DNA from 2 places in the Paenibacillus sp. Y930 genome. Region 2 is predicted to be linked to the other one. Evidence: a T-box and tRNA genes for the amino acid it is inferred to sense, from the RefSeq annotation. Region 2 holds a T-box; the other holds one or more tRNA genes.
The links. The T-box of region 2 lies ahead of argS (arginine--tRNA ligase). A T-box ahead of a tRNA ligase gene usually reads a tRNA of that ligase, here a tRNA-Arg.

Region 1: it encodes a tRNA-Arg, which carries the amino acid that the T-box ahead of argS (arginine--tRNA ligase) is inferred to sense. The anticodon was not compared.

What each region holds. Positions count from the first base shown of each region.
Region 1 is NZ_JBXCIX010000015.1:7,889-17,393, reverse strand. Features, by position in the region: gene AC1TO5_RS20830 (SDR family NAD(P)-dependent oxidoreductase) at 1-546, opposite strand, end outside; gene AC1TO5_RS20825 (TetR/AcrR family transcriptional regulator) at 633-1,229, opposite strand; gene AC1TO5_RS20820 (DEAD/DEAH box helicase) at 1,526-2,914, shown strand; gene AC1TO5_RS20815 (FAD-dependent oxidoreductase) at 3,063-3,629, shown strand; tRNA gene AC1TO5_RS20810 (tRNA-Gly) at 3,954-4,028, shown strand; tRNA gene AC1TO5_RS20805 (tRNA-Arg) at 4,035-4,111, shown strand; tRNA gene AC1TO5_RS20800 (tRNA-Pro) at 4,130-4,206, shown strand; tRNA gene AC1TO5_RS20795 (tRNA-Gly) at 4,216-4,289, shown strand; gene ppc (phosphoenolpyruvate carboxylase) at 4,859-7,663, shown strand; gene AC1TO5_RS20785 (S1C family serine protease) at 7,846-8,898, shown strand; gene sigW (RNA polymerase sigma factor SigW) at 9,277-9,505, shown strand, end outside.
Region 2 is NZ_JBXCIX010000002.1:338,011-347,515, forward strand. Features, by position in the region: gene AC1TO5_RS06985 (D-alanine--D-alanine ligase) at 1-633, shown strand, start outside; gene AC1TO5_RS06990 (hypothetical protein) at 877-1,191, shown strand; gene uvsE (UV DNA damage repair endonuclease UvsE) at 1,195-2,217, shown strand; gene AC1TO5_RS07000 (inositol monophosphatase family protein) at 2,423-3,280, shown strand; gene AC1TO5_RS07005 (methyl-accepting chemotaxis protein) at 3,377-4,651, shown strand; gene AC1TO5_RS07010 (SDR family oxidoreductase) at 5,049-5,834, opposite strand; T-box leader at 6,065-6,281, shown strand; gene argS (arginine--tRNA ligase) at 6,323-8,002, shown strand; gene AC1TO5_RS07020 (DNA alkylation repair protein) at 8,123-8,392, opposite strand; gene AC1TO5_RS07025 (DNA alkylation repair protein) at 8,367-8,579, opposite strand; gene AC1TO5_RS07030 (methylated-DNA--[protein]-cysteine S-methyltransferase) at 8,937-9,449, shown strand.

The sequences.
Region 1 (9,505 bases), on a different contig from region 2:
GGGGGAGAAGAGGGTTACATGAATGCCTTTATCTGAAACTTCTCTACGAAGTCCTCGTGCAAAAGAAGAAATAGCTGCTTTGGTAGCTCCATATGATACCATTTGTGGAAAAGCGGCATCACCCATAATAGAGGAGATTAATACGATTTGCCCTGTTTGTCTGGAGAGCATATGCGGAATAATATATCTAGTGCAACGAATAATACCAACAACGTTCGTTTGAAACATAGCTTCAACTTCATCCATTTGCAGATGGTTAATATTATCGATGTACTGGATAGCCGAACCTAGAATTGCAATATCGAGTCGACCAAATTGTTGGATCGTCTCATCAATAAGTTGTTGAACGGATTCCTCTGAACGAATGTCGCAATAGTGTGCATGGCATGAACCACCGCTTTTTTCAATTGTATGTTTAAGATCATGCAGTGCCTCACAATTTCTAGCAGAAACAATAACGGTTGCCCCTTGATTGGCAAGTTTTAACGAAATCGATCGACCAATTCCGCTAGATGCTCCTATGACTAGAATAATTTTATCTTTCATTAACAAACCTCCCACAACTTTTTATTTACTTCTTGATACACTTCATTACTAATGAAAAGTTACTTCGGAAGCAGATCCTACTATAATCATTGATTTGATTTGTTCAATATACCTTCTAATAAAATGTTGGTTACGATTTGCAAAGATTGTGAGTACGAGACATTATGTTCAGTTAGAAAGGCTTCTTTCGTGAATACATCCATGGCAGCCAAGAAGAGTTGAATAATCATACTAGGGTCGATGTTAATAATGTAGCCACGTTCCTTTGCTACACGAAATAAGCCTTCATAACGTTTAATTCTAATGTCTCTCTCGATAGCGATTTTTGCCCATAACTGTGGATAGACATGCTGAATGTCTACAATCTGATCACGAGTGAAGAAAGTCAGATGTTTTGCTACGATCGGAGGAAGCATTGTGATCTTATCTATGATGTTAAGTGATGTATCTTGCATAATAGGGAGTACTTCTAAGTCGATCTGTTGAAATACGTTGTCGATAGTAGCCTCAATAATATGCTCTTTACCTCTAAAAATTTTGTATAATGTCTTTTTGCTAATAGATAATTCAGTAGCTACTTGATCAAGTAATACTTTACTGAAGCCTTGTTCCATACCTAATTGAAAGTATTTATCGATAATTTTTACTCGAAGGTACTCGCTCTCTGTAGTTGGATGATTCATAATGAAGCGCTCCTTATATGTGAATAGGATACATAATGGACGGAAACTAGAATTCAATAATTAGTTTCCGTTACTAATATAACAATAGTTACCTATAATTGTAAAATTATATTTTGGGTATAGCTTTGTAGTTATAATGTCGAACGGCCTCAATTGTCTTCTTACTCTTTTATATGATTAAATTTTTTTCGCATAATCTATCGATTTCCTATATTTACACTTCTTTTATTACCTGCTTTTGTGTTATTCTTATATGTTACGTAATTTATATATGGATCGTAAACTAAGGAGATAACATGACATTTAATGACTTGAATATTATACCCGAGATTTTAAAAGGGTTAAGCAAAGAGAACTACACTACCCCGACACCTATACAGGAGCAGGCAATTCCAGCCGTATTGGCAGGCAGAGACTTACTTGGCTGCGCTCAGACTGGGACAGGGAAGACGGCTGCATTTGCAGTGCCAATTATCCAATTGATAAGCAATCGGAAAAGCAACAGCAATACTGGTCGCCGTATTCGCTCGTTGATTTTGACACCGACAAGAGAACTTGCTATTCAGATTTCTGATAACATTAAGGCGTATAGTCTTTACACGGATGTACTTTGTACGGCTATTGTTGGTGGCGTTTCACAAAAAGCACAGGAACGGGCGCTCAATCAAGGGGCGGATGTCATTATTGCGACTCCGGGAAGACTGATTGATCTCATCACTCAAAAGCGTATTGATTTACAATATGTCGAAATATTAGTGCTTGATGAAGCCGATAGAATGTTGGATATGGGATTCATTCGAGATGTGAAAAGCATTATTGCGAAAATGCCGAGCAAAAAACAGACGCTATTTTTCTCGGCAACGATGCCTCCAGAAATTTCAAAAATGGTTAAGTCAATACTCGTGAATCCGGTGAAGGTCGAAATTACTCCGGTATCTTCTACTGCGGATAGAATCAAGCAGTCTATTTATTTAATGGAAAGTGGAAAAAAACAAGATCAATTGAACGACTTGTTACAAGATGAATCTATTGTTTCAGCATTGGTGTTTACCCGTACGAAGCGCGGAGCCGATCGGGTTGCGAAAGCATTAATTAAGGTGAACATTTCTGCACAGGCCATTCATGGAAACAAGTCTCAAAATGACCGACAGAATGCATTAAGCAACTTTAAGAGCGGGGCAACGCGAGTGTTGGTAGCGACGGATATTGCAGCGAGAGGAATTGATGTGGACGAGCTTTCCCATGTAATCAACTTCAACTTGCCTAATATTCCAGAAACCTATGTTCATCGCATTGGTCGTACTGGTAGAGCGGGACAGAGCGGAATCGCAATTTCTTTTTGTGAAGTAGATGAACTTCCATATCTAAAGGATATTGAGAAGCTAATTGGTAAGGCGATCCCCGAAGTGGAAGATCATGCTTATCCAATGAAGGGTAGACCACAGCAGCTAACTACCGAAGCTGTTAAGCCTGCCAAGCCCAAGATGAATCGGGCACCGGCACGAAACCCAAATCCAAAGACGACCACCACTGGAAAGCCAAAGACAGAGACGAACTCTGCACGGAAACCTAAGTCAGAGACGGCCTCGGCTGGAAAGCCCAAGTTCGGGACGAACCCGGCACGGAAACCCAAGTCCGTATGGGTTAAAAAGGACAGCAAAACAAGCGGAGAGCATAAGGCTTAAGGCTGCATAACAAATTCAGAAACCTCCACTTTGCAAAACAGTGGAGGTTTTTTCGTGTGAATTGGATTATTTTTGTAATCCATATAAAACTTCGCTACAATAGAGAGAGGCATTGCCTGTACCTACTATTGAAGGAGAGTGCATAAATATGTATGAAGTTGCAATTATCGGAGCAGGTCCAGCTGGGGCTAGCGCAGCATTATTTACGGCAAAAGCAGGTAAGAAAACGATTGTTTTTGATAGTGATAAAGGTATGACAAAGCGTGCTTGGTTCGAGAATTTTTACGGGATATCAGAAATTTCAGGGCCTGAGCTAGTTGAAACTGGTATTAAGCAATTTCAGAAATTTGGTGCACAATATAAAGAGGATGCCATTGTATCGATAGTGAAAGCTGACGAAGGTGTCGTATTAACTACTGCTAGTGGTGAAAGTATCGAAGCTAAGCATCTTATTATTGCTTCAGGAATTCATACAGACCTAGCCGAGCAATTAAGTCTCGCTACGAAACCAGGTACAGAGCCTCGTATTAAAACAATTTTTGATGTTGATGCACAAGGTAAGACGAATGTTGAAGGGATATGGGCGGCTGGTACATGTACTGGAGTAAGCGTACATGCGATCATTACTGCTGGTGACGGTGCGAAAGTCGCTATTAACGTTATTAGTGAATTAAACGGCGAGCGTTATGTTGATCACGATATGATGAAAGCTTAACGTGAATATAATAGACTCATGAAGGAAGAGGAATTATCTCTATTTGAGATAATTCCTCTTTTTGTTGTGCAATAATTAAAGCATGTTCCCCTATCTAGCATACAGTGCCTAGAGACATCAAAATTTTGGAAGTCTTGAATTGTTTAATCTATGCAAATTTTCAAAAATTCTGCTAGAAAAACTGTTTATAAAAGGACAGACCGCTGTTTTGAAGTTTTTTTCAGTGTTTTTGCAAAAAACACTTGCATTTCAAATCCAAAGGTGATATATTATTACTTGTCGCCGCGATAATGCATCGCGAAAGACAGCAAGTAATTAAGTCGTGCGGAAGTGGCTCAGCGGTAGAGCATCGCCTTGCCAAGGCGAGGGTCGCGGGTTCGATTCCCGTCTTCCGCTCCAACAATTGCGCCCTTAGCTCAGCTGGATAGAGCGTTTGACTACGAATCAAAAGGCCAGGAGTTCGAATCTCTTAGGGCGCGCCATTTTAATTACCTTCATTACGGGATGTAGCTCAGCTTGGTAGAGCACCTGGTTTGGGTCCAGGGGGTCGCATGTTCGAATCGTGTCATCCCGACCAGTTTAATAAGCGGGTGTAGTTCAATGGTAGAACTCTAGCCTTCCAAGCTAATAGCGTGGGTTCGATTCCCATCACCCGCTCCATACCATAACGAACAGACTTTGAGAAATCAAAGTCTTTTTTTGTGTTTTTCTACATTTTTCTATGAAATAAAATTGAAAAAAATGTAAGTGGTAATTTATAGGTGAAATATGTACGATCATTTGTAATTATTAGCTACTAATTTAGATTGTAAAGTTGCTGTACAAATCTTAATAAGGTATTTGCGTATAGGTAAGTTGCAAAGCGATTATGCTAGTTAAAACAGTAACATCAACTAACATAAGAGAATTTGTTTTGCAATACTATAATTATTGCCGAAAACAGAAGAGTAATTTATGAATTGAACACAATAAGAGAATGATAAATTCCTTTGTACTTATTGACATATACTACTGTTCGTGAATAAAGCGCTTACCACATTAAATATACGTTAATATAAGCTTTTTTTTAGATTAATTATGCTGTAAAGGCTTCAATGTAGTTGCATTTTGATGTATAATAAAAATAATGTTTTTGTAATTAACTGAGAGTAATCTTACGAATATGATTTATAGATAATTTATTAAGCATGGTTTGTGAGTTTGCTACACAGATCTGTAGGAGGAAGAGTATGTCGGATCAAACTGTAACATCAACAGCGACTAATCGGACGCAATCTAATAACTTGCTTAGACGCGATGTCCGTTATTTAGGCAATATACTCGGTGAAGTACTTGTTCATCAAGGCGGACGTGAGCTTTTAGAGCTTGTGGAGCAAATTCGAGAACAAAGTAAATCACTTCGTGCTCATTTTGACCCTGAGTTGTTTGGACAAGTTAAGGAGACGATTTCGTCCTTAAGTTCAGAGAAGCGTCATCAGGTAATTCGTGCTTTCGCTATTTATTTCCAACTAGTCAATATTGCTGAGCAAAACCACCGTATTAGAAGAAAGCGTGACTATGAGTTTCTAGCTGGTGAAGAAGTTCAAAATGGATCTATTGAAAGTGCAATTAAAGTGCTTAAGGATCGTAATACGTCTACAGCTGATGTTGAAGAGATGTTAGCGGGTATTTCCTTAGAGCTTGTCATGACTGCACACCCAACAGAAGCAACTCGCCGTGCTGTACTTGATATTCATAAGCGTATTGCTGATGATGTCATGGAACTAGACAATCCAACGTTAACTTATCGTGAACGTGAAAAGCTTACAGAAAAGCTATTGAATGAGGTTCTTATTCTATGGCAAACTGATGAGCTGCGTGATCGCAAGCCAACTGTACTTGATGAAGTTAAAAATGGACTGTTTTACTTTGACGAAACATTATTTGACGTGTTGCCTAGCGTATATGAAGAGCTAGAAAGATGTCTTATTAAATATTACCCAGAAAAACAATGGCATGTACCAAGCTACTTACGTTTTGGTTCATGGATTGGTGGGGACCGCGATGGTAACCCATCTGTAACTTCTGATGTTACATTGCAGGCGTTGAATCTTCATCGTTCACTTGCCGTTCGTAAGTATGAGGAGCAAGTTCGCGGCATGATGGAAATGCTGAGCTTCAGCACTAATCTTGTTCAAGTAACAGATGAGCTACTTGCGTCGATTGCCAAGGACCAAGCACAAATTGAGCTTGCTCATGTTGATCTATGGAGAAACCCAACGGAACCATACCGTGTGAAGATTGGCTATATGTTAGAAAAATTAGCGAATACTGTCGATCCTGATGCGGCTGAGCCTAATAGCTATTATGTAACACCAGATGAGCTAATGGCAGATCTGAAAATTATTGATCGCAGCCTGCGTAGTCATTATGCGGATTACTTCGCTGATACTTATCTTGCTAAGTTATGCCGTCAAGTCGAATTGTTCGGCTTCCATCTAATGACGCTTGATATTCGTCAGCATAGTCAAGAGCATGAAAATGCAATGACTGAAGTGTTGGCTAAGCTAGGCATTGAAGCTAACTATAGTGCATTGTCGGAAGACGAGAAAATAGCATTGCTAGTGAAATTGTTAGAGGATCAACGTCCATTAACATCACAGCATCAGGAATATTCAGCTTCGACTCGTGAATGCTTAAATGTATATGAAGTCGTTGCTAAAGCGCAGAAAGAATTCGGTAAAAACTGTATTACTAGTTACTTAATTAGTATGGCTGAGGCTGCTAGTGATATGTTAGAGGTTATGGTGTTTGCCAAAGAAGTTGGTTTGTTCCGCGTGGAAGATGATGGGACAACGGTTTGTACGATGCAAGCTGTTCCATTGTTTGAGACGATTGATGACCTTCATGCAGCACCTGGCATTATGAAGCAATTATTTGACATTCCATTGTACCGTAAAGCTGTTGAAGCTTGTGGTAACATGCATGAAATTATGCTTGGTTACTCTGATAGTAACAAAGACGGTGGAGCAGTTACAGCCAACTGGGAGCTTCGTGTAGCGCTTAACAATATTACAGCTGCTGGTAATGAGTATGATGTTAAGTTGAAGTTCTTCCATGGTCGTGGAGGTGCGCTAGGACGTGGTGGAATGCCGCTTAATCGTAGTATACTTGCGCAGCCACCACATACTGTCGGTGCTGGTATTAAAATTACGGAGCAAGGTGAGGTCCTTTCTTCACGTTATTCCTTGCAAGGTATTGCTTACCGTAGCTTGGAGCAAGCGACTTGGGCACTTATTACAGCTGCACGTTTGGCGAAATACCCAGAGCAAGCTCAGGCGATAGAGAAAGAGTGGGAAGAAATTGCTGCTTCGATCTCTGAAACGGCATTGAATAAGTATCAGGATCTGATCTTTAGAGACCCTGACTTCCTAACCTTCTTCAAAGAATCAACACCGCTTAATGAAGTTGGAGAGCTGAACATTGGCTCTCGTCCATCTAAGCGTAAAAATAGTGATCGTTTTGAAGATTTACGTGCGATTCCTTGGGTATTCTCTTGGACGCAAAGTCGTTATCTGCTACCTGCATGGTATGCAGCAGGTACTGCCCTCGCCGAGTATATGGGCGATGACGAGAATAAACTAGATACATTGAAAACAATGTACGAGAAATTCCCGTTCTTCCGTAGTTTAATCGATAACTTGCAAATGGCACTTGCGAAGGCAGATATGCCTATCGCTAAGCTATATGCTGGTATGATTACTGATGACACGATTCGTGATCGTATCTTCACGCAAGTGGAACAGGAGTACAAATTAACTTCTGAGCTTATTTTGAAAATTACGAATCAAACAGAAATTTTGGATAATGTTCCTGTTATTCAAGAGTCTATTCGTTTGCGTAATCCGTATGTTGATCCGCTTAGCTATCTGCAAGTGCAATTGCTTGCTGAGCTTCGTGCGATCCGTGCTGAAGACGGGGACGATCAAGAGTTACTTCGTGAAGTATTGCTTACGATTAACGGAATTGCAGCGGGATTACGTAATACTGGTTAATATTATATTCTATCTAAATGCAAGGGGATGTCCCAAAAGTCATTGCAAAAATGACAAAGGGATGATCCCCTTTTTTTATATTCTTTTATAGTTAGATTAACGTTGCTTTAAGGTGAATCCCTCACAATAAAAGTATCCAATCAAGCAAGAGCAATCATTAAGGATACAGGAGGAGCATTCATATGGATAACGATCAATTCGAAGCTTATTATAAAGAGGTAGAGCAATTACCTCCGCTGAAAGAAAAAAAGAAAGCGAGCAGGAAGGAGAACAAGAAAAAGAATAGAAAAAACGGTATAGTAGTCTATTTATCTGCTTTTCTTGCAGGTGCATTAATGATCGGGGGTCTAGCGTACACCGCAGATCGCATGAATCTTTTTACTGGAGAAGCTAGTAATCGTATGGCATATTATTCGAATACGGGGAGTACAAGCTTCGGTGAAGCTGGATTAGTTACTGCATCGCAATCCAAAACAGCTAGCAGCACCTCAGATGTATATGCAGCGACTTCACCTTCGGTAGTGAAGATCGAGACCTATACAGAATCGCAAGCTTCTAGTATGTTCGATGATCCGCGGATGTGGCAATATTTCGGCGAGATGCCACGTGGGCAGAATCAACAAGAGCAGAACTCACCTAATCAACGTGGCGATAATTCCGAGACAGATTCACAATTGAAGGATGAAGCTAATTTACAATTAAGCGGGTCTGGAACAGGCTTTGTTGTAGATGCTTCGGGGTACATTGTAACGAATGCGCATGTTGTAGCTGATGCAAAGCAAGTTAAAGTGTCCATTAATGGCTACGACGAAGCGATGACTGCCACAGTTATTAGCAGCAGTAGTGAGCTTGATATCGCATTGTTGAAGGTTGAAGTGCCTAATGGAGCTGGTCTTCCTGCGCTGACGCTAGCAAATTCAGATGAGCTAGCGATTGGACAGTGGGTACTTGCTATCGGCAATCCGCTTGGTTATGACTCCACATTAACAATGGGTATCATTAGTGCAACGGAAAGACCGATTACGATTGAAAATTCGGAAGGCATGCCTCAAGTATATGAACATATGCTGCAAACGGATGCCTCAATTAACCCAGGAAACTCTGGTGGACCTTTGTTAAATGAAGCTGGACAAGTCATTGGGATGAATACGGCAGTCAATTCGGAGGCTCAAGGAATGGGATTTGCGATTCCGGCTAACATCATTGCAGAGTACTTAAACACGCTTGTTGTGTAGGGTAGTTCAAAACATTCACTTGTGATCACGTAGATTATGCTAGCGTAGCGCATTCGGCATCGCATCTGAAACGAACTTGGAAAGTACGGTTCGCATGTACGTAATCATGTACATTTGCGCTTCCGCCTTTCTCAAGTAGCGTTTCACCTGCTCGGTGCTGACAAGCAAATGTTTTGAACCTCGATTGAAATAGGTAGTTCAAAAAGCAGACTTTGATCACGGTGAATATGCTTACGTAGCGTAATCGGTAGCGAAAAATAGCCTATTTTAATAATAAATGAAGATTCGAGTAGAGAATGCTCGAATCTTTTCGTGTTTTAGGATAAAATAGTAAAGTAAAGATCAGACGTACCAAGAGACGTTTGGAGGAATAGTGGAGTGAATCTATTAGAGAGCCAGCTCGTTAAGCTGGCATTAAAGGGTGATCAGGCAGCTTTTGCTGAGATTGTTGATCTGTATCAAGAAAAGCTATACCATATGGCATATCGTATGTTGAGCAATCGCCAAGAGGCGGAGGATGTCGTTCAGGATACGTTTCTTCGTGTATATAATAATCTTGAGCGTTATGACATAACGATGAAGTTCTCTACTTGGATCTATAGAATTG
Region 2 (9,505 bases):
TTTACAAAAGCACAATGGTCAAAGGATCAATCCTTCTTTTTAATGGAATGTGAAATTGCACTTGGTTATCCTTGCTTTGTAAAGCCTGCTAATCTAGGCTCAAGTGTAGGGGTGTCTAAAGCGAATAATCGTGAAGAACTCATTAAAGCTATTGACTATGCATTCCGATTTGACCGTAAAGTTATTATTGAAGAATTTATTGATGCGCGTGAAGTAGAAGTTAGTGTATTGGGAAATGATGAACCGAGAGCATCTATCGTAGGTGAAATTATTTCTTCTAATGATTTCTATGACTACAAAGCAAAATATATTGATGGCAAATCAACAATGGCGATTCCTGCTAACTTGGACGATACTAAAATGGCAGAGTTGCGCGAAATGGCAGTTACTGCATTTAAGGCGATTGATGGAAGTGGATTATCCCGTGCTGACTTTTTCTTAGAAAGAACAAGTGGTAAAGTATTCATCAATGAACTGAATACTTTACCTGGCTTTACGCCATTTAGTATGTATCCATTATTGTGGCGCGAAAGCGGACTTAATTATCGGGAATTACTTGATGAGTTGTTGAAGCTTGCTTTTGAACGCCATGCCGCTAAGCAACAAATTGATTTTGTTGGCGATAATATGTAAGTTGCTTATATGATGCCCGTCCCTACCATGGTGGGGGACGGGTATTTTCTTAATAAAGGAAGTTCAAAACATCCGACTTTTTGAACTTGTGTTACATATAGAAGAATATGGTGTTGCTTCATGATATACTTACAGAGGAAGTTCAAAAAAGAAGCTTTTTGAACATGCACTTATATAGTGTACAAGCAGAATCTTGAAAATATGAATAAATAATATAAATGTAATGAAGGTGAGGACAAGAATATGGGATTTCAAACTGAATTCAACTCCGTATGTAAATTTAAGTCTGAGCAAGAGCTATATGAATTGTTAGAGTATGGTAAGGGTAAGATGGTAAAGAAAGAATTCAGAGTTTATCCAACTGGTCAAAAGGTTATTGCCTACACACCAAGTAATGAAGCGATTGCGATTGTTCGTATATTAGCTTCTATTGCTGAAATCAATTTTCAAGGTGAAGAAATTACGCAAGTTGAGATGGAACTTATTCGCAAATTAACAGAAGAAGAAGCACGCGTGCAAACGGCATTAGCGTATGAGATGTTCTTCGGAGAGCGGTAGTAAATGAGAGTTAGATTTGGTTTTGTCGCAATGAGTACTATACTTGAAAATGCATCTCCATCGAAGACGATGACGTATGCAAGCTTTTCTAAGCTAGCTGATCGTCAAGCTGCGATCGGGCGACTTGAGCAAATCGCTCAACAAAATTTACATAACACATTGCGTTTGTTGAAGCATGCTTATCATCATGATATTAAGCTATATCGTTTCTCATCAAAGCTTATTCCACTATCTACGCATCAAGCATTAGCTGAATGGAATCCATATCCTTCATTAGCTGACGACTTCAAAGCCATTGGCGACTATGTTCAAGAGAAAGGGATTAGAGTATCATTGCATCCAGATCATTTCTGCGTATTCAGTACACATAGACCAGAGGTGCTTATTAACTCTATTAGAGATATTGAGTACCATGTCAGCATGCTGGAAGCAATGGGACTTGATGAACGTTCTAAATGTAATATTCACATGGGCGGTGCATATGGAGATAAAGTAACCTCAAGTGCACGTTTTATTGAACAATTCAGTAGTATTCCAAACCGTTTGAAGTATCGAATTACACTTGAAAACGATGATAAAACGTTTAATGTAGAAGAAACATTATTAGCAGCAGAGGCAGTAGCCGTTCCAATGGTTCTTGATATTCATCATTATGCAGTTAATGCTGGTCATATTTCTGAGCAGATGCTTGCTGAGCAATTATGGTCACGGATTCAACGTACATGGGAAATGGAATGTCAGCGCTTAGAGCTATCTAGTTCAGAGCAACTTCCGGCGAAAATCCATGTCAGTAGTCCCAAAAGCGTCTCAGATCCAAGAGGACATGCTGATCTTGTTGAAGCTGCTCCTGTTTTGAAATTTCTTAGGGCGATTACACCAACGACTAACTATGTTGATTGTATGCTGGAAGCCAAATCAAAGGATCAGGCAGTGTTTCAATTGATGGACGAGCTTAAGCAGCTAGCATTGTCTTCTAGTGATATTACAATTGTGGATGATGCTACTATTGAAATTATGAGTACGTAAACAAAGTTTCCTATTGCGGAAGAGTAAGTATAATAAAAACATACTTATTCACCATAATAGGAAGGTTTTACCTAAAATTTGTAATCGCTTTCTCGAATGATGTTTGAAGCTACTATCAAATTATTATAATATGGATATAGTAGCTGATGCATTAGACATTAGAGAGTAAAGCTAAGATTACGCAAAGAGAGAAGAGTGATAGAACGTGAATGAAGAAAAATTACCCCCAGTTGTAGGTAGTAAGAGCTTCACAGCTGTCGCCATTAATTGTGCAGCAAAAGCAGGAGAGTGGATCAAAATAAAGCTAGGTAGCGTTGAGAAATTGGAATTAAAACACTCATCTGCGGATCTAGTTACAGAAATTGATAAAGGGTCTGAGCGACTGATTAAAAAATTAATAGGGACACATTTTCCGGACCACGCATTTCTAGGTGAAGAAGGTGTTGAACCTGGAGCTGCTGCGTCATCTAAAGCTATTGCTGATGCGAAGGATGCTGAATACTTATGGATTGTTGATCCGATCGATGGGACAACTAACTTTGTGCATGGATTTCCATTTTTCTGTGTGTCGATTGCATTAGCTTATAAAGGTGAAGTCATTGTTGCAGTTATTTATGATCCAATGAAGGATGAGCTTTTCGTAGCGGAAAGAGGTAAGGGAGCTTATGTACATGGTAAGCGACTAGTGGTTTCACAGGATGCAACGCTAGAGCAAAGCCTTATTGCAACAGGTTTCCCCGCAGATCCGATCTACGCGTTACCGCTTAATATGAAGAGTTTACAGCATATTGCACCAAAAGTACGTAATATTCGTGTGTCAGGCTCAGCGGCGTTACATATGGCATATGTAGCAGCGGGACGTCTTTCAGGTTTCTGGGAAATGAATTTGAATAGTTGGGATCTTGCAGCAGGATCACTTCTTATTCAAGAAGCGGGCGGTGTGGTAACGGATATCGATGGCAGCCCCTATACATTAGAGGTGCGTAATATCGTAGCGTCTAATGGCACAATTCATTCACAGTTTGTTGATGAATTACAGAAGTCTTTACAAAATAGTAAATAGCAGCTGTAATAAGTGCAATTAGAGTGATATTTGTCACGGTACGAATTGGAAAACTCCACTAAGATTAGAGGACATTAGGGTAAAGGAGCAAAAAAAATGAAAATTCGTCAAAGCATAGTCAAGAAATTTGTGATTGGTATAACAGCTGCCTCTTCAATTACATATGCAACAAGTGCATTTATTTTACTTGTGATGAATGGAATGTTTGAAACGATACCATCAGGGGTATTTGTAGTAGGAACTCTTGCTTTTGGGGTGTTTTGGACTGGGTTATTTGGTTATTTTGCTGCCAAATGGTTACTTCGCCCATTAATAGCTTTGACTAATAACGTCACCGAAGCGGCTACTGGTAATTTGAATGTAGCTTCAGTAGAAATAAAAAGCCAGGATGAAATGTATAAGCTTGGTGCAGCAGTAGATACAATGTTAACTCAATTCCGTACAATAGTAGAAAGTATTAAAGAAAACTCAGTACAAACAGATAAGCATGTACAGGAGCTACAAGGTGCCGTGAATCAGTCGGCAGTTCAGCTTGAAGGATTAACTATTCAATCCGAACAGATTACATCAGGTACGAGTATGCAGGCTAGTTCAACACATTTATTACATTCATCAGCAGATGAATTATATCAATCGGCACTTCATATGCAGTCCGAAGCGAATCTTGCCAAGGAGCGTACGGAGGAAATGAATCGCGCTGCGACTCAAAGTGAGGAAGTATTCCGTTCTTTAGTGGATGGAATGCATCAGCTAGAGACGTTGAATAAAGGCTCTTTGGAAACGATTGAGCAACTCAGTGAGTTAGCAGATGAAATCGGTAACATTTCAAGTGTAGTCGGTGGGATTGCCGACCAAACTCATTTATTAGCGTTGAATGCGGCTATTGAAGCGGCAAGAGCTGGTGATGAAGGTAGAGGTTTTGTTGTAGTTGCTCAAGAAGTTAAGTCATTAGCAGATAGTAGCGGTCAAGCGGTTGGCGAAATTCGTGCGCTAATCGAACAAGTTCAGCAAGGTGTAGCTCGTGCTGTGCAATATATTAACGAACAATATAAGTTATCAAGTCAAGAAGCAGCGAATGGTGAAAAGTTCGCCCAAGCTTTCAATGAAGTCAAAATGGATGCTGCAACGGTTTCAGTAACCGTAGACAAAATGGCGGATTTACTGGCAAAACAAGCCGTTCAAGTTGATGAATCGCGTGAGCAGACAAGTCGTGTCGCTCAAGTTGCTGAAAATATTAGAGAAGGCGCGGAACTCGTTCATGATACTTCGCAGCAACAAGCAGCAGTGATGGAAGAAATCGCAGCATCGACAGATGAGCTACGAGTAAAATCAACAGATCTGTTACAGAAAGCCGCTTACTTTAGAACATAAACGGCTATGTCATACAACGCAAAAACCGCTAGTCGATTAATTCGACTAGCGGTTTTTGTGTATTTTGGGCACGTGAACGCGAACGGCTAATCATTCATGGCTTCCAACTGAGGTTCAAACCCAGCAATGTGTACGGCACGAGTACACGAGCGATCAATGCCCGAAGCTTTCAATGAAAGTTCAAAAAGTGGGCTTTCAGAATCGAGAAGATGGAGCGCTACTTGAGAAAGGCGGAAGCGCAAGTGTACGTGGTTGGTACACGCGGCCCTACAATGTTTCTGCAAGAAACATACATCGGAAGCTTATGCTATAATTTCCAAGTTCGCTTCATATTCGATGTCGAATAACCTTCTAAGCATACCCATCGTTATCAAAGTCCATTTTTTGAACTACCTCTTTAGAGGAGAGTTTCTGCACCGTCGATAAAGACCTCACTCCCCGTCACATGACTTGATTGAGTGGATGCTAGAAATAGTACCAAATTAGCGACTTGCTCAGCACTACCCGGACCGTGCTCAAGTGGCTGTTTACCTTCAGGATAGGTAACGGGGATTTCAATTTCACTAACTTCTGGCTGGCGGAACGTGTTTTCTCCAATATTCGTTGCAATCGCTCCTGGACAGATAACATTTACTCTAATTTTGTAGCGAGCAAGTTCCAGTGCTGCCATCTTTGCAAAAGCAACCTGTCCTGCTTTGGAACTACTATATGCGGACATACCAAAGCTAGAAAATTTGCGACTACCATTAATCGAACTTGTAACAATAATACTGCCACCATTATTTTTCATATGTGGAATCGCATATTTGACGGTAAGAAACGTGCTTTTAAGGTTAGTAGTTAATGTTTCATCCCATTGATCTGCTGTAATATCTTCAATAGGCGCTACAGTACCGTTAATCCCTGCATTTGCAAATATGATATCTAACTGACCGAAGGCTTCTATCGCTTGATTGACAGCATTCTCTACACGTTCGGGATTGGCAACATCTGTATCAATAAATAAGCATGTGCCTCCTGATTGTTCAATGTGATTAACTGTTTTTTCGGAACGCTCATTATTAAGATCAACTAATACAATTTTTGCCCCTTCCTTTGCCATCAGTAACGCTGTTGCATGTCCGATACCTGATGCAGCACCTGTAATTAATGCAACTTTTCCTTGCAGTTGTTGCTGATTCATTGAGTATACCTCCTGAACTATTCATAGTTGCTAATAGACAAAAATATTTGCGATCATGATGTGTTACTTTGCAAGCATTACTATTAAGATGACCAATTACGAGATAAATACCCACATATAGAATGAGATTAAACAATAAAATAAACTGAATTCATTAGAATCATATTTAACTTAGGCCATCGAGTTGACTTTTATGATATGAATAGGTAATATACATTAAAATCGAATAATTAAAATCAGTGATAAAGAGAGTAATTCATTAGAACAAGATAGCGAATTAGGGATGGTGAAAGCCTAATACACGACTAATGAATGAACCGCACTTTGGAGATATTTCTTGAACAATGAGTAGGGAAAATCGGGGAGTCACCTCGTTATCAATGGAAAGCGGCCATATTTAGTGGCAACTAGAGTGGTACCACGGGAAGCTATGCTCTCGTCTCTTATTTAGAGACGGGGGCTTTTTTAATTTGAGAGGAGAAAAGTAGATGATCTATGAACAATTGGCATTAGTTATTGCCCAAGCATTAAACAATGAATTATGTAGCGATGAAATTGAAAAGTTACTTGAGAGACCAAAAAATCCAGACCATGGAGATATCGCTTTTCCATGTTTTACATTGGCGAAAAAGCTTAGAAAAGCTCCACCACAAATTGCAGCGGAATTAGCACGAAATTTGCAGGATGAATGGATTCAAGAAGTGATTGTGGTGGGGGGATACGTTAATGTTTTCCTCAATCAAGAGAAGCTTACTAATCATGTATTACATACGATCATGGCACAGAAGTGTCAATATGGTTCTAGTTTATCTAGACAAGAAAATGTAGTTATTGATTACTCTTCTCCCAATATTGCCAAGCCATTCTCGATGGGACACTTAAGATCAACAGTAATCGGGCATGCGCTCGCTAATATTGCTGAGAAAAATGGATACGAGGCAGTTAGAATTAATCATTTAGGAGATTGGGGTACACAATTCGGTAAACTGATCGTTGCTTATCGACTATGGGGAAATAAAGAGGCAATTGAGGCAGCTCCAATTCAAGAGCTATTGAAGATTTATGTGAAATTCCATGATATGGCGGAAACTGATGAATCGTTGAACGAGCAAGCGCGTGCTGCCTTTAAATTACTAGAGGACGGTGATAGTGAAGCGCTTGTCCTGTGGAAATGGTTCCGTGACGCTTCACTAACTGAGTTTGAGACTATCTATCAAATATTAGGGATAACGTTCGATTCCTATACTGGTGAAGCCTTCTATAATGACAAAATGAAACCGATTGTCGCAGAGTTACACGAGAAAAACCTTCTTACATTATCAGATGGTGCGTATGTAGTGGAAATGGAAGATCAAATGCCTCCATGTCTAATTACGAAGACGGATGGAGCGACACTGTATGCTACGCGCGATTTAGCGGCAGCAGTTTATCGTCACAATGAGTATGACGCCGTGAAAACTTTTTATGTTGTAGGGAATGAGCAGTCGCTTCATTTCAAGCAATTGTTTAATGTCCTTAACAAAATGGGATATGAGTGGGCGAATGAGTTGCAACATGTTCCGTTTGGTATGATGCTAAAAGATGGCAAGAAAATGTCTACTCGGAAAGGGAAGGTTGTTTTACTCGCTGATGTATTAGCAGAAGCGGTTGATACAGCAATGCAAAATATCGAAGCGAAAAATCCGAATTTAGAGCACAAGGAATTAGTTGCTAAGCAAGTTGGAGTCGGAGCAGTTATATTTAATGATTTGAAAAATGATAGAATGAACGATATTGATTTCTCGCTCGAACAAATGATGAATTTTGAAGGGGAGACAGGTCCATACGTCCAATATACCTATGCGCGTATTTCATCTATTGTTGAAAAGGGGAATTACGAAGAACAATCGTTAGAATTTACAGCTTTAGGAGAATACGCTTGGCCAATTATTGTTATGTTAGAACAATTCCCAATGACGGTGCAAAAGGCTTTCCAAATAGCAGATCCTTCACAAATTGCGAAATTTGCTATTAGCTTAGCGCGTGCGTTCAATAAGTATTACGCACATACGAAAGTATTAATTGATGATGAACAGAAGCAAATGAAGTTAGCTTTTGTTCATTGTGTAGCAGTAGTACTGAAAGAATCATTACGATTGCTCGGAATTTCAACACCCAATAAGATGTAACAGCGATATGAATTCATTTAGGAGATACGGCTTGCTATCGCGGTATCTCCTTTTTTGTGAAGCTAGATAAATATATTCGCCATCTAATAGATAACGGAGTAATGTAATGATTTATATATGCTACAGATATTTACTAGCTTCTCGAATACTTAGCGGGGCAAGCTGCTCCCGATATTTCCCAACAAATGCTCGCACCCATCCTGGGTTTGTTTTACTATAGTCACGTAAGCTCCAGCCGATTGCTTTATTGATAAAAAATTCGGTTTGACCAAAGTTGTTCATTATAATTAATTCGAGCAAGTCAGTGTTAGTTTTTTCTTTGCGCGATAGCTGATGATCTATGGCAATTCTTTTAAGCCAAAAGTTATCGTCGGTACTCCATGCAATCATTAACAAATGCCCAATCGATACAGTTTTCTTTTCTCGCTTGTTGAAAGTAGGATTTATGTAATGCTTTTCGCTTTGGCATTGGTATGCCTAGAAAAGGAAATTGATCCCGCATATAAGCACTCATTTTCACTGCTTTCTCAGCATCGGCACTATTCTCTATTTCTATTAATAAATTTGTGAAGTCCATCGTTCAAATCTCCTCTACTATGTGTATGTTAAACAAATTCGAAATATTGCGATTAGAGCGTTAAGATGATTCACTTAAGTTGAATTGAGTTATAATGAAATCGATGTGAGCGACTGATTATGGATACAATAGCATCGAATGAACATGCAAGCAATTATTACGAATAATGAATCTTACGATATATTATGATGTTGAATTTGTACTATTGCAAGGTTATCCGGCCTTGCAAACGATGTAAGCAAGACGGTATCGATATCCCACAGTAGTAATGGGAAGAAGGTCTTCAGTTATGGGGATGAGGCTGTTACAATATTGGAGAAATAAGTGTGGGAATATACAAAAAGATGGAGTGAAATAATGATAGCTGAATTTATATATTGGTCGATGTTACAACAGAATGACAATAGATACGTAATTGCAGCAACTGAACTAGGGCTCTGTTATATTGGTTCACCTAATGGAGAATGGAATGATCTAAAAGATTGGAGTAATGTTTATGCAAAGCAATCTGAACTTATCGAGAATGATGAACAAATAGCTCCATATATTGCTCAGCTACAAGCTTATTGGAAGGGTGAAATTAGACAATTTTTATTGTCGTTTGATTTGCGAGGGACTGATTTTCAACAACGAGTATGGAAAGAGTTACAACATATTCCATACGGTCAGACGGTTAGTTATCAGCATATTGCCAATCAATTGGGGAAGCCAACGGCGGCAAGAGCAGTAGGTACAGCAATTGGGAAAAATCCGGTACTTATTGCAGTTCCTTGTCATCGCGTAATCGGCTCAAATGGCCAATTAACAGGCTTTCGTGGTGGATTTCAGATGAAGCAGGAGCTATTGGAGTTGGAGCAAGCGTGTCGCTGAGTAGAATGCATTGAAGCCTAAAAGCAAAAAATGAAAGAACTCCGAAAATCCTCAGC